DNA from 2 places in the Staphylococcus sp. TCBT05 genome. Region 2 is predicted to be linked to the other one. Evidence: predicted binding sites of a transcription regulator. Region 2 holds the regulator's gene; the other holds the start of a gene.
The links. The regulator LexA, encoded in region 2, represses DNA repair genes until DNA is damaged. The targets are predictions, from matches to a motif close to CGAACATATGTTCG.

Region 1 (7,645 bases), on a different contig from region 2:
AGAATTTAAACATGGCAAAAACATATATTTTCGGTCATAAAAACCCAGACACTGATGCAATTTCATCAGCAATTATTATGGCAGACTTTGAACAACAAACTGGTAATACTGAAGCTACACCTTATCGTTTAGGTGACGTTAATGCTGAAACGCAATATGCTTTAGATCACTTTAAAGTAGACGCACCTGAATTATTAAATGATAATTTAGCTGATCAAGAAGTTATCTTAGTCGATCACAACGAATTCCAACAAAGTGCAGATTCAATTGCAGATGCACAAGTGAAGCATGTTGTAGATCATCACAGAATCGCTAACTTTGAAACAGCAGCACCATTGTATTACCGTGCTGAACCTGTAGGCTGTACTGCTACGATTTTATATAAAATGTATCAAGAGCGTGGTTTTGAAATCAAACCACATATTGCAGGATTAATGGTTTCAGCTATTATTTCTGACAGTTTACTATTTAAATCACCTACATGTACTGAAGAAGATGTTAATGCTGCAGAAGCATTAAAAGCGATTGCTGACGTAGACTTAGAATCTTATGGTCTAGAAATGCTTAAAGCTGGGGCTTCAACTTCAGATAAATCTGCAACAGACTTATTAACTGCAGATGCAAAATCATTCAACATGGGTGACTATACTACACGCATCGCTCAAGTTAACACTGTAGATATAGATGAAGTGTTCGAACGTCAAGATGAATTAGAAAAAGCTATGTTAGAAGCAAGTGCAAATGAAAAATATGATTTATTTGTTCTTGTCATCACTGATATTATTAACAGTGATTCAAAAATCCTTGTTGTTGGTGCTGAAAAAGACCAAGTTGGCGTTGCATTTGATGTTAAACTTGAAAATGGTACTGCATTCTTACCAGGTGTTGTATCTCGTAAGAAACAAGTTGTTCCTCAAATTACAGAAACTTTAACTAAATAGTTTAATACGTTATATTATTTATAAATTAGCAATTATTGTTGTTATATTATCAATATAGTAATCCTGGAACATATTTAAATATGTTCCAGTTTTTTATCCAAGTATACTTATCTAGTACTTGTCAGATTAGGAGGATTCCATTTGAATGTGATAGAACAGACTTTCCATAATAGTAAAAAATATTTTGATACTCACGAAACCAAAGATATTAAATTTAGAAGAAAGCAGCTCAAGCTGTTAAGTAAAAGTATACGTAATCATGAAGATGAATTACTCGACGCTTTTCAGAAAGATTTAGGAAAAAACAAAGTAGAGACTTATGCCTCAGAAATTGGTTTCACTTTAAAAAATATTAAAACTGCACGTAAAGAACTTAAAAATTGGGCGAAACCAAAGCAAGTCAACACCCCTATCTTTATGTTTCCAACCAAAAGTTATATTATGAAAGAGCCTTATGGAACAGTATTAATCATTGGTCCGTTTAACTATCCTTTTCAACTATTGATCGAACCTTTAATCGGGGCAATTGCTGCTGGGAATACTGTCATATTGAAACCTTCTGAATATACACCAACTGTTTCAACAGTCATTCAAAGGATTATTGAAGAAGTATTCGATGCTGAATACGTAAGTATTTGTCAAGGCAACAGCGAAGTCACACAACAACTACTTGAATTGCCTTTTGATTATATCTTCTTTACTGGTAGCGAAAAGGCTGGCCGTATAGTCTATCAGGCAGCAAGTTCACATTTAACACCTGTCACGTTAGAATTAGGTGGTAAATCACCTGTTATTGTAGACGAGACAGCAAATATTAAAGTTGCCAGTGAACGTATTTGCTTTGGTAAATTTGCTAATGCTGGTCAAACGTGTGTCGCACCAGATTATATTTTAGTTCATCGTAAAGTTCAAGATGCGCTTATCACTGCACTTAAACAAACGATCACTGAATTCTACGGCAAATCAATACAACAAAGTCCTGATTTTGGACGAATTGTTAATTCGAAGCACTTCAATCGTTTGCATGATTTACTTACCATTCATCAGCAAGATATTATCTTTGGTGGTCAAACAGACGCGGATGAATGTTATGTTTCACCGACACTTTTACAAGGCATTACCTTTGATTCCAAAATTATGGAGGATGAAATTTTCGGCCCACTACTTCCTATTATCACTTATGATGATTTTGACGAAGCCGTTTCATTAATCCGTTCTAAACCTAAACCATTAAGTTTGTATTTATTTAGCGAAGATGAAAATGCTACTGAACGTGTATTAAAGGAAATTTCTTTCGGTGGTGGTGCTATCAACGATACTGTGATGCAACTTGCCAATCCTAATTTACCATTTGGCGGAGTTGGCGCTTCTGGTATTGGTCAATATCACGGCAAATATAGTTTCAATACCTTTAGTCATGATAAATCTTATATTTTCAAATCAACAAGATTAGAATCAAGCTTATTCTTCCCACCATATAAAGGGAAATTCAAATATATAAAAACGTTTTTTAATAATTAACAAGTTCTGAGTATAACAATACCAAATTATATGTTAGTTGAGCATTGTTATATCATAATATAAGGTACTTCGTTCATTTAGTAATTATTTATTAAATGGGACGATGTGCCTTATTTTTTACATTGATACGCTTTTTATAAAGACATTTAAGATAGCATGGCGCGAGTCTATACCATGTCTCAATGCAATACTTAAATCATCGAACAATTACAATACGAGAAATCATCAAAATAAAAAGTCAGTAAATGAATTTTCTGATACGTGTTCTTCAAGGTGGTATTTTAAAAAATGAAACCTTAAAGGATACGTACTACTCATTTACTGACTTTTTCAGAATTTTTATATCAAACACGTTTGACTATTACTGTAAAAATTGTACACATACACCTTCAGGCGCTTGTTGTTGATGATCGACTTGAGTTAATTCTCCTGTCACTTTATTACGCTTAAACACAGTTAATGCGTAATCACCTTCTTGATGTGCACAAACTAGGTATTCATCTGAATTTGTAATATTAAAATCTCGTGGGAATTCTCCACCACTTGACACAATATCTACAAATGAAATCGAAGAACCTTTTTCTCCTATTTTAAAGATGGCAATACTATCATGACCTCTATTACTAATATAAATAAATTTTTGGTCATTCGATAATCGAATACCTGCAAGTTTAGTTTCGCCTTCGAATGTAGCAGGTATTGTTGAGTGACGCTCTATTTCAGTAAATTTACCATCGTTATATGCAACAGTGCTTACCATATTAGAAATTTCATGTACTATATATGCATGCTTACCATCTTCATGGAATGCGATATGTCTTGGACCATCACCTGGCTCAAAATCACTAACAGCATATACTTTTAGACCTTCATCTCCATATTCATAAGTCACGACTTTATCTGTTCCTAAGTCTGCCGCCACAACATATTTTTCATCAGGCGTTGTCTTTAGAAAATGTACATGCGAGCTTTCTTGTCGTTCGTCTGGACCAGTAGGATAATCATGAGCTAACTCTTGTATTAAGCGTATGATTTCACCTGTTTCAGGATTCGCCTCATATATTCTAGCTAAGCCTGCACCATATACGGATTCAAAGATATACTTACCATCTGGTGAAATATCTACATAACAACCAGTTCCCTCTGTCGATGCTAAACATTTATTAATTAATTTTAGTTCCCCATTTTCTAAAATCTCTAAGCTAGCTATGCCACAATTTTCACCTTCACGATTAATAGCATATAAGAACTTATTATGTTGATTCACGTAAGTAGATGCTTCTAATTCAAATCCAGTGTCTACTTCTGTGACTTTTCCTGTTTGTTCATCTAATTCAAAGCGATATATACCTTTACCTTCTTTTTTAGTATATGTGCCTATGTAACCAATCGTCCTCATGTAAACCCCTCCATTTTCATATATCTTTATTCTAATAAATATCTACATAATAAACAATCAATTGAAAATATATTCTTTATAAATACTATGTTATTGACATTTTCAGAACATTTCTTCTGTTAAAATATCACTTGCCAAAAACGAACATATGTTCTATTATTGTGGTGAGGTGATTTTATGATTCCTAAAGAATACCAAGATGAAACGGATTATAGAAAGATTCCTAGAGAGTTTCTCAATCCAAATATTCCCCAAGGACGAGGCATGGTAAAATGGGCGCCGTTTGCCACATTGCCAGAACAATTCGAGTCGATTCAACAATATATTATAGATCAAAATAAAATCGACCGTCCCTTGTTATCAGATGATCAATTAAACGAATTGAACAGCCAACTACATCAAGCATTACATAGAGACATTCCTGTCTCAATAGAATACTTCCAAGATGGTTGGTTAGAAACCGTTGAGCTACGAATCAAGCGTATCAATTTATTACAAATGAACTTGGAGGGTGAGATTACAAATTCAACACGCACGATGACATTATCTTTATTAGACATCACCAAGATACTCACCACTGATAATCGTACATCAATTGAATAGGTTATCTTGGCAGTAATTAACTGCTAAGATAGCTACTATTTACTCCCTTTGATTCGCAATTTTCAAATTCGCATAAAAAAATAGAACACTTAACGTGTTCTATCAATAAATTAATTATTTGTTTCGATATCTGAAACGATTTCTTTAGTTTTACTTTCGATTTCTTCAAAATCTTTTTTGAAGATATAGGCGAATGCTACAGCACCAACGCCAGCGATTAATGAAACGGTAAAGATTGTACCGAAAACAAATTTAAATAAACCTTTAATAAAATTCCACATTATTCTGTTCACCTCAATAATTTATTAACAATGTCTATACCTAATGATAGCACAATTAAAAGCATCAATAAATATATACCCACTTTTATAGCTTTTATTCTACAAAATTCTAAAGTAATTTTATGTTATTGATGTATAAATGCATCCATGCTTCCATTAAATTTCTCACAACTATATAAGCACAATGTATATAGAATATCAAAATAAAAAAGACTAATAGCAATTGTATTAGCCTTTAATATAGTTAATTTAATTATTCCACCAAGTTGATACGGCGTCTTTAAATGAATCATAGTAGTTTGACATTATAATCACCTCATTAAACTAATTTTATTAGTTATTCGCTGATGTTATTATTATAATAACTATTCTACTTACATAATACAATTAATATGAAGTTACAAAAGAATTACAGTTCTGTAAGTTAATATATAATAAATTAGGAGTTTTGTTTATGCAAAATGTAAAATCAGATATTTTCACGCATCGCGGTTCTCACTTTGATTTAGGTATAGAGACTGCTAAATGGATGCAACAAACCCCACTATTGAAAAACAGAGAAAAAGAATGGAAAAAGCGTGTTCCACGTTTTGACATACATATAAAGGAAACATATGATATATTCCAAGTCTATGCACCACAAATATGGGAAGAGATTAATGGCATGCAAGAAGTATTAAATATCCCAACTAGCCAAATGATATTAAATTTTGCTCATTACCGCTTCACACCACTTAAGAATAGTGGCTGCACAGTGTTTCTAGGCAATGATTATATGGTTAGAAATTATGATTATCACCCTGCTACATATGACGGACGTTATTTATTGTTCCAACCAAATGATGGTGGACTAGCACATGTTGCCCCTACATCTAGAGTAACAGGTAGAATGGATGGTATGAATGAGGCCGGCCTAGCTATGGGTTATAATTTCATGCATAGAAAGCATCCAGGAAACGGATTTGTATGCTATATGATTGGTAGATTAATACTTCAATACTGTAAAGATGTTCCCGAAGCAATAAAATTACTAGAAGAAATACCTCACCGAAGTTCTTTCAGTTATATTGTTATGGATAAGCATTTAAATCATGCAATCATTGAAGTTTCACCACGTTCCATCGAGGTTCGCTATGATCGAACATGTACCAATCATTTTAAATTATTAACACATGAGAATAGAAATTACACCAAAGAATCGAAGGAGCGACTGTCGAGATTGTTAAAAAAAACACCACAACATCTTGATAAAATGGACGCATTCCAGATGTTCAATGATCCAAAATTTGAAATTTATAGTAAATTATTTAAAAGTTGGTCAGGGACGATACACACAAGTATGTATGAGCCCCAGTCACTAACAGCTTATATTGCTTTAGGTGAAAATCAATCTCCACTTAAAGTCGACTTTTCAAAATGGTTAACTGGATCATCATTAAATGAAACACAAATCACTGGAAAAATTGATACTGATTTAACATTTGCCACTGAATAAATTATAAAAAGAACCGACAATAACACAAAATGTTAAACTCGGTTCTTTCATTTACGCTCTATTAATCTATATGAATATCACCATGATTGGTATAAAATTCCAAGACATTTTGTCCATCTCCAACTTTACCATCGATAAACATTTTATTGTTTACATGCGCATTGCCATTTTCGGGATTTAACTTTAACAACGTATTGTTCGGTTCTTTGTTATATCTCATGTGTATATTACCGTGTTGTGTAGAGGCTTTAAAATCAGATTTTACATCCATTTTATTCAACTCAATATTCCCTTTGTTCGCAAGCAATACTGAAGATTCAATTAAGGAATCATTAACTATGATGCTTTCATTTTTCGATTTAATATTTGCATGCTTTATATCACTTTTAGTTAAGTGAATTGGAGAATTAGTCCCTCTATAAAACATATCATTTATCGTCGAATTTTTTACTGTAATACGCGCACCGCCAGTGTCATTAAATAAAATTTTTGCTGATTTAATATCCACATTATTTATGGTAGTCGCATTTGTTTCGCATGATAGTGTTAACTTATCTAATTGTTTATCTGGAACTATTATTGTCATCTGGTCATTTACTCGTCTAAATGGGTTAAAATTCAAACCATAATGATCTTCACTATTACTATTTTCTTGAATGCTTAATTCTTGATTAGAGTCATCAATGTTCAACCTTTTCTTACCACTATATTTAACTGCAAATTGTTTACCTCGTTTGATGTTAATCGAACTATTTTGACTATCTAACTTAAGACTATTTATCTTTTTAGAATCAAAGGTTTTATTTACAGAATTAAGTTTATTATTTTGTTGCTCAAATCCAAACCAAGTCAAGCAGCCTAAGAGGAAGCATACTATAAATAAGATTAATCCACTTATGAATAACTTCTTCATTCAACTGCACTCCCTCTAATCGTTTTGATATTCCAACGTAAATACTTCAAAATTAAACGATATACAAATTGAGCTAATTTAGCAATTGCAACGAAAAGTACAATGCCTAAGCCAGTATATGATATTGCAAACAAGTAATTGCTAACCGCAAAGCTGATATTATGATTAAATATACCATTGATAATCAGTAACACTGGACTAAGTGTAAAGAATAGAGAACATAATAATAAGATAACCATAAAGAAACCTACAAATATCATTGGAATCAAGATAATCACTACAGACAAGATACCCATGCCCAATGATGCCATAATCGCACGAACAATGGTTCTTACATTCGGTTTATATTCAGCTGAGGCTATAGCACTCTTCGCCATAATCTCTTTACCAATTTTCTTCGGTGATTCTAATGCACCAATAATTTGGTACTCATTTCTACCTTCACTTTCTTGCTCGAAAAAGTAATCCTCATATTCATACATTACTTTATCT
Region 2 (7,645 bases):
TGAATCAAAATATTTTCTGAATATTTAAAAAACATTTCCAAATTGGCATACAATAATTCCAAACTATTCCTATATATTATTGTTTGAAGATGATAAATTCATTAAAAACGTTTCAAATGATAAACGTGATAACATTTCAGATTTTCCATAAAACAATTTGTTTATAACATATTAAAATGATTGTGCTTATTGTTGTTACATTTATACTTTCTGTCATAAGTACATAATATATAGCTTTTATTAAGTATTCATTCATAAGTCAATTAATGATAAATGTGAACTATGTACAACCTATCTATACATTTAGGACATGAAGATATACTGACAACAGCGAACATCTACGGACATTTATACTCGAACATTGAAAGTGAAGTAACAGAAATTTTAGATAAAACTTAAAGAAATATACGCGTTGAAAAAATTTTTTGGTACCACTATGGTACCACGAACAAAAAAAGAGCCAAAAGTTACTTTTTTACAAGTAACCTTCAGCCCTTTAATGACGCGCTATTTCTTTTTCTTCATAGCGTCTTCTTGATTTTTATTCATCATTGTCATCATTTGATTTATTTTCTTTTGAGATGGTTTTTGACCCATTTGCATCATCATCATACGTAGCATTTCTTCATTAATTGGTGGGTTCTTTTTAAGATAATCCATCATATATTTTCTTGCAAGGAAAAATCCACCCACTAAACCAAGTATAAGTGCTAACACGATTAATAAAATTGCTAACCAAGTTACCATTGTTTCACCCACTTTCCTATCCTAATGCATTTTACTAAAATTAGTACTCTATTTCAAGAGAACCTGAATTTTATAATTGCCCTAACCTAAAGTATTATATCAATTACAGAATCAATTTGTAAACATGGGATAAGCATCTCTAATAACTAAAAAGTGGTATGGGACAATAGCTCCCATACCACTTAGTGTTAACTGTCAAATTTAGTAATTATTAAAGTGATTGAACTTGGTTAAGAACATTTTCTTTAGTGAAGCCATATTTTTCAACTACTAAATCTCCAGGGGCACTTGCACCAAAGCCATCAATACCAATGACTTTACCTTCAGTACCTACATATTTATGCCAACCAAGAGAAGAGCCCATTTCAATTGCAACACGTTTAGTGATTGCTGCTGGTAATACTGACTCTTTATATTCAGCTGATTGTTGATCAAATGCATTCCAGTTCGGCATAGAAACAACACGTACACCTTTACCTTGTGCTTCTAAATCATTAGCAGCTTCGATAGCTAAGTTTACTTCTGAACCAGTTGCTAATAATAAATATTCTGCGTCTTTGTCAGACTCAAATACTACATAACCACCTTTACGTACACCTTCTTCAACTGTTTCTTTAGGAAGGTCCATAGCAGTAAGGTTTTGACGAGTCAATACTAATGAAGTTGGTGTGCCTTCTGATTCTAATGCTACTTCCCAAGCAACACGTGTTTCATTACCATCAGCTGGACGAATCACGTTCATGTTAGGAATCGCACGTAAACCTGCTAATTGTTCAATTGGTTCATGTGTTGGACCATCTTCACCTACAGCAATTGAATCATGTGTAAAGATGAATGTTGAATTTAAGCCCATGATTGATGATAATCTTAATGCTGGTTTCAAGTAGTCACTAAATACGAAGAACGTTGCACCGTATGGATGTAATCCACCATGCGCTGCCATACCATTAACTGCAGCACCCATTGCAAATTCACGTACACCGAACCAAATATTTTTACCTTCTGGTGTTTCTTTGTTAAAGTCACTTGCATCTTTAACATTAGATTTGTTTGAACCAGCTAAATCGGCTGAACCACCAAAGAATGAAGGTACTGATTTACTAATTGCTTGAATAACTTCACCAGAATCAGCACGTGACGCACCACTGTGTCCAGCTTCAAATTCAGGTAACGCTTCTTTGTAGTCCACTGGTAACTTACCACTAATAGCTAATTTGAATTCTTCAGCTAATTCTGGATATTTAGAAGTATAGTCTTCAACTAGTTTTTCCCAAGCTTCTTCTTTTTCGTTTGCACGTTTTAACATACTTTGTTGGAATATTTCATAAACTTCTTGAGGTACGTTGAAACGTTGGTCTGGGTCTAAGCCATATTGTTCGAAAGTTAATTTTCTTTCATCTTCACCTAAAGGTGCACCGTGCACACCATGTGTTGCTTGTTTATTAGGTGAACCATAACCAATAATTGTTTTTATTTCAATAATAGTAGGAACATCTTGTGCTTTAGCTTCTTCGATAGCTTTATCAATTGCATCGATGTCATTGCCTTCTTTAACTAAGATATGTTTCCAACCATATGCTTCAAATCTACCTTTAACATCTTCAGAGAAAGCCTTGTTTAAATCTCCATCTAATGAGATATCATTTGAATCATATAATACTATTAATTTATCTAATTGATTGTGACCTGCTAATGAAGCAGCTTCATGTGAAATACCTTCCATTAAATCTCCATCTGAAGCAAGTACATAAGTATAATGATCAACAACTTTAGCATCTTCTTTATTAAACTTACCTGCTAGATGTTTCTCAGCCATTGCAAAACCTACTGACATTGCAAACCCTTGTCCAAGTGGGCCAGTTGTTACTTCTACACCATCAGTATGTCTATATTCTGGATGACCTGGTGTTTTTGAACCCCATTGTCTAAATTGTTTTAATTCTTCCAATTCTAAACTACCAGAAACATGTAATAAACTATAAAGTAAAGCTGAGCCATGACCGGCTGATAATACAAATCGATCTCTGTCAAAGAAATCTTTTGATTGGGGATTAAAGTTTAAATGACGAGTCCAAAGCGTATATGCCATTGGTGCTGCGCCCATTGGTAAACCTGGGTGACCTGAGTTTGCTTGTTCAACTGCGTCGATACTCAAAGCTCTAATTGTATCTATCGCTAATTGATCTTTTTGATTATTCATCTTAAAATGACTTCCTTTCTTCTAGCTAGTTTAATTCTTATTATACATGATTTAACAGAAAATTAACAAAAAATTGAATTGCTATTTGCCTTGATTATTTTTTGAATCTAAAATATTTTTTACTTTTTCTGGAGTAACGTCATTACCTTCAGGGTCAATTACTCGTGTGCTTTCTAATTGTTGTTTAAATTTCTCTCTAAATGAGTCTAAGTATGCTTTTCTTAGCTTGGATTGTTCTTTAGCTTCGGCTTGAGTTAAGCCTTCTGTCTTTTTCTTCTTTGCGAGCTCATTAATTCTATCCAAGTCTACGCCATCAATGTTTCCCATAATAAACCTCCGTTATCATTAATATAAAAGAATATAACAAAAAAATAAGCGAAACTAAATAGTTTCGCTTATTTTATCCCATTTATTCTATTAACTTGTTCATCCCAAATAAATTGATTAGTTTACGGCAGCTATAAGTGGTGTAACTTGATGTTCGCTTTGTTCGCTGTCTTGATGATCACTTTGTGCTTTTTCTTTATCTTGATTAATATTTTCAGTAACATTATGATCAGTCATTTCGTACGTTTGTTCTGTCCCATCACTATGATGTGCCGTTAATATAAATATAGTACATAATAACATTGTAGCAACTAATACCATTAGATACGTCTTAACTTGCGATTTATATAATTTAATCATAATTTCCACTCCTAGAACATTTGTTTGTATTAACAATTTATCAGAACATCTGTTCTTAGTCAATAGCAAAACGAACAAACGTTTGTAAAAATTGTTAGCCCATGCTATAATGTAACTAAATTAAAGCTAGGGAGTGCCTAAATTATGAGAGAATTAACGAAACGACAAAATGAAATTTTTGAATATATCAAGCAAACTGTTCAATCAAAAGGCTATCCTCCAAGTGTTAGAGAGATTGGTGAAGCTGTAGGCCTTGCTTCTAGTTCTACAGTGCATGGACACCTATCACGACTTGAAGAAAAGGGCTATATTAAACGAGACCCAACGAAGCCAAGAGCAATTGAAATAGTAAGTGAATCTATTGGCGAACCTGTGAACATGGAAGAAACAATTCATGTTCCCGTTATAGGTAAAGTTACAGCAGGTATTCCAATAACTGCTGTAGAAAATGTCGAAGAATATTTTCCACTTCCAGAGCATTTTACTTCTACTCATAATAGTGATATCTTCATTTTAAATGTCGTTGGAGATAGTATGATTGAAGCAGGTATATTAGATGGAGACAAAGTAATTGTTCGTAGCCAAACTATTGCAGAAAACGGTGATATTATCGTTGCTATGACCGAAGAAAATGAAGCAACTGTCAAACGTTTCTATAAAGAAAAAGCGCGTTATCGTTTACAACCTGAGAACAGTTCTATGGATCCAATATATTTAGAACAAGTTTCTGTGTTAGGTAAAGTGGTCGGTCTTTTCCGTGAAATGTAGATAGATATAACTTTTATTGGTTACAGTTATATATCAATAAAAATAAGAGGTTAAGCATAATGCTTAACCTCTTATTTCTCGTCTTTTTTCTCTAAGACTTCTTTAATTTTTTCTAGTATATCATCTGTTTTATCTGTTTTTTTTGTTGTCATAACTAACTCATCCTCTACAAGTTAAAGGATACCCTTTAAACAAGAAAATCAAACATTATCCTGTATAATTTTCTGTCCAATATGGTTGTCTATTATTATTAAATTCAACACCTACGCCAAGTGTATTGAAGTCTCGTTTCAGAATATTTTTCCGATGACCGAGTGAATTCATTAGTCCTTGATGCGCATATATACTGCTCGTTTGACCATATGCTAAGTTTTCTCCTGCTGCACTAAAATCATGTCCATATGCTTCTAATCGATCAAATGGTGAATTACCTTCCAAGTCAGTATGATCAAAATAATTCTTATTAGCCATATCTTCACTATGCTTTCTCGCTGTATCAGAAATGCTTTCAGAATATTTTAGTGTCGGCAGTTCATGTTGTACTCTTTCAGCATTAACCAAATCAAAATTTTGTAGTTCAAAGCTGTGTGCTAATTCATCTGACGGCGCTCCATATTGTTGCTGCAATCGTGATTCCATTCTCTCACTCACTTGTAATATGGCAGTTAAATTATTATCACTATGTTTATCATAAAAAGCTGTTGTATATATTTGATCATCATGGAAAGTATCATACTCGTCATCTTTAATTTCATAATTTGTATGACCTTTTCTAATTTCAGTTATCGGCGTTCCTAATCTATCACGAACAGTAGATTTTGGTGTTCCATATTTTATTTTGCTTTTTGATGAGATTACGTTTTGATTGCTATACAGCCCGTTTACTTTATTATCAATATAACTTACCATTACAAACGATCTATAGTCATCAGAATAGTAAGTGTACCATTTTGTACCATATTCATTAGTGGTTATACGTTTGGGTTTCCCTAACTTTTCAGTAACAGTAGACTTATCCATATTCATTTGAATATTATTTACTGCAAAAGCTTGTTTGCTAGGTGCTTTTAATGGCTTATTTGATGTCGTTGTTCCTGAAGTCCAACTGGCTACTTTAGACTTAAATTGTTGTTCAAATCCAACGACCGGCTTAAATTCTTTAACAGGTATCACTAATACAATTAATAATATAACAACGATATATCCTATTAATTTTCTAATTTTTTACACCTACTATAGTTTAGTCGCGATCTCCATTGAAAATTGAATTACGTACGATTACATAATCTACTTTTCTTAATGAATTAATATCTTTACCACCTGCATAAGAGATTGAACTTTGTAAGTCTTGTTGCATTTCTATAAGTGTATCGAGTAATGCACCTTTATGTTCAACAAACATTTTCTTACCTTCAACGTTTTTATGTTCACCTTTTTGGAATTCAGATGCACTACCAAAATATTCTTTATACAACTTGCCATCTAACTCAACCGTTTCACCTGGTGATTCTTCATGTGCAGCAAATAATGAACCTATCATTACCATTGAAGCACCAAATCTCATTGATTTTGCAATATCTCCATGAGTTCTAATACCACCATCTGCTATGATTGGTTTTCTAGCTGCTTTACTGCATTGATTTAAAGCTGCAAGTTGCCATCCGCCAGTACCAAATCCAGTTTTGATTTTAGTTATACATACTCTACCTGGACCAATACCAACTTTAGTAGCATCTGCTCCTGCATTCTCTAATTCACGAACACCTTCTGGCGTACCAACGTTACCAGCAATTACAAATGACTGAGGAATATGTGCTTTAATATGTTTTATCATTTTAATCACTGATTCTGAGTGACCGTGTGCAATATCGATTGTAATATATTCAGGAATAATTTCTTCGCTAGCTAATTGCTTTACAAAATCAAATTCGCCGGCTTTTACACCAACAGAAATTGATGCAAATAGTTGCTGTTCATGCATTCTTTTAATAAATGGAATACGTGCAGCTTCATCAAAACGATGCATAATATAGAAATAATCATTTTTAGCAAACCATTCTGCTAATGATTCATTCATGACTGTTTGCATATTTGCAGGTACAACAGGTAATTTAAAACTTCTTGGACCAAATTCAATCGTTGTGTCACATTCTGAACGACTTTCTACAATACATTTATTTGGTATAAGTTGGATATCTTCATAATCGAATATTTTCATAATAAAACAAACCCCTAACATTTTTTATATAACACTTGTACATTGGTAAGATTTTTATAACTATTCCATTCTATTACAACGTAAAATCTATTACATTTTACTTAATTCCCGAACAATAACTATTTATTCATCTTTACCATTAGATAATATACAATGTTTTATACTAAATGTAAATGGACTATAGTCGGAGTTTGAAAATTACCAACTTGATTTCTTCACACCAGGTATTTGACCTTTATATGCATGCTCTCTAAATGCAATACGAGACATCTCAAATTTTCTATAAACGCCTCTTGGTCGACCTGTCACTTTACAACGTCTTGTTAAACGCGTCGGTGAACTATCTCTGGGTAATTTACGCAATGCTTCATAGTCACCTTTCGCTTTCAACTCTTTTCTTAACTCAAAATATTTATTTACAAGTTCTTCTCGCTTTTGCTCTTTTACTATTTTAGATTTTTTTGCCATTTTATCTCTACCTTTCTCTTCAAATCGTAATCATTACGTTTTATATCGTAACATATTCTTTTATTTACGCAAATCATTTATTTTATTTTTGTTGAAAAAAATTATCTTTAAAGTTAGAGATATGACATCATATCGTATATCTTCTATAATTAATGTAGTCCTTTATAACAACATTAAATTTGAAATCGTCATAAATGTATGCTAGAATTTTAAAACGTAACAATTCCTATTAAGAAAGAGGTGTTTATTTTGCGCGTAAATATTACTTTAGCTTGTACAGAATGTGGAGATCGTAACTATATCACCACTAAAAACAAACGTACGAATCCAGAGCGTATTGAACTTAAAAAGTACAGCCCAAGATTAAATAAATATACTGTACACCGCGAAACTAAATAACATTCTGTTGTTAAAATTACTTTTTTAAATACGACAAATTAAAAAAGAAGTCACACATGTTAAACATGCGTGACTTCTTTTTAGTTTATATAGTAGCAAACTAGTCTGCCACTTCTAAATCAACATCATTAATATCAATACCTAACGCATTCGCTACA

Region 1: a site for LexA is predicted at 4,003-4,016, ahead of ACY191_RS06420 (YolD-like family protein). Genes of this name have one in related genera too.

What each region holds. Positions count from the first base shown of each region.
Region 1 covers NZ_JBUQDQ010000025.1:65,118-72,762, reverse strand. Annotated here, with positions in the region: gene ACY191_RS06435 (manganese-dependent inorganic pyrophosphatase) at 12-941, shown strand; gene ACY191_RS06430 (aldehyde dehydrogenase) at 1,083-2,462, shown strand; gene pglS (6-phosphogluconolactonase) at 2,824-3,861, opposite strand; gene ACY191_RS06420 (YolD-like family protein) at 4,039-4,464, shown strand; gene ACY191_RS06415 (hypothetical protein) at 4,575-4,745, opposite strand; gene ACY191_RS06410 (C45 family autoproteolytic acyltransferase/hydolase) at 5,200-6,240, shown strand; gene ACY191_RS06405 (DUF4097 family beta strand repeat-containing protein) at 6,302-7,153, opposite strand; gene ACY191_RS06400 (HAAS signaling domain-containing protein) at 7,150-7,645, opposite strand, start outside.
Region 2 covers NZ_JBUQDQ010000038.1:537,274-544,918, forward strand. Annotated here, with positions in the region: gene ACY191_RS09695 (YneF family protein) at 508-747, opposite strand; gene tkt (transketolase) at 959-2,947, opposite strand; gene ACY191_RS09705 (DUF896 domain-containing protein) at 3,029-3,274, opposite strand; gene sosA (DNA damage-induced cell division inhibitor SosA) at 3,392-3,634, opposite strand; gene lexA (transcriptional repressor LexA) at 3,779-4,402, shown strand; gene ACY191_RS09720 (CAP domain-containing protein) at 4,610-5,575, opposite strand; gene guaC (GMP reductase) at 5,643-6,620, opposite strand; gene rpsN (30S ribosomal protein S14) at 6,819-7,088, opposite strand; gene rpmG (50S ribosomal protein L33) at 7,338-7,487, shown strand; gene ACY191_RS09740 (catalase) at 7,588-7,645, opposite strand, start outside.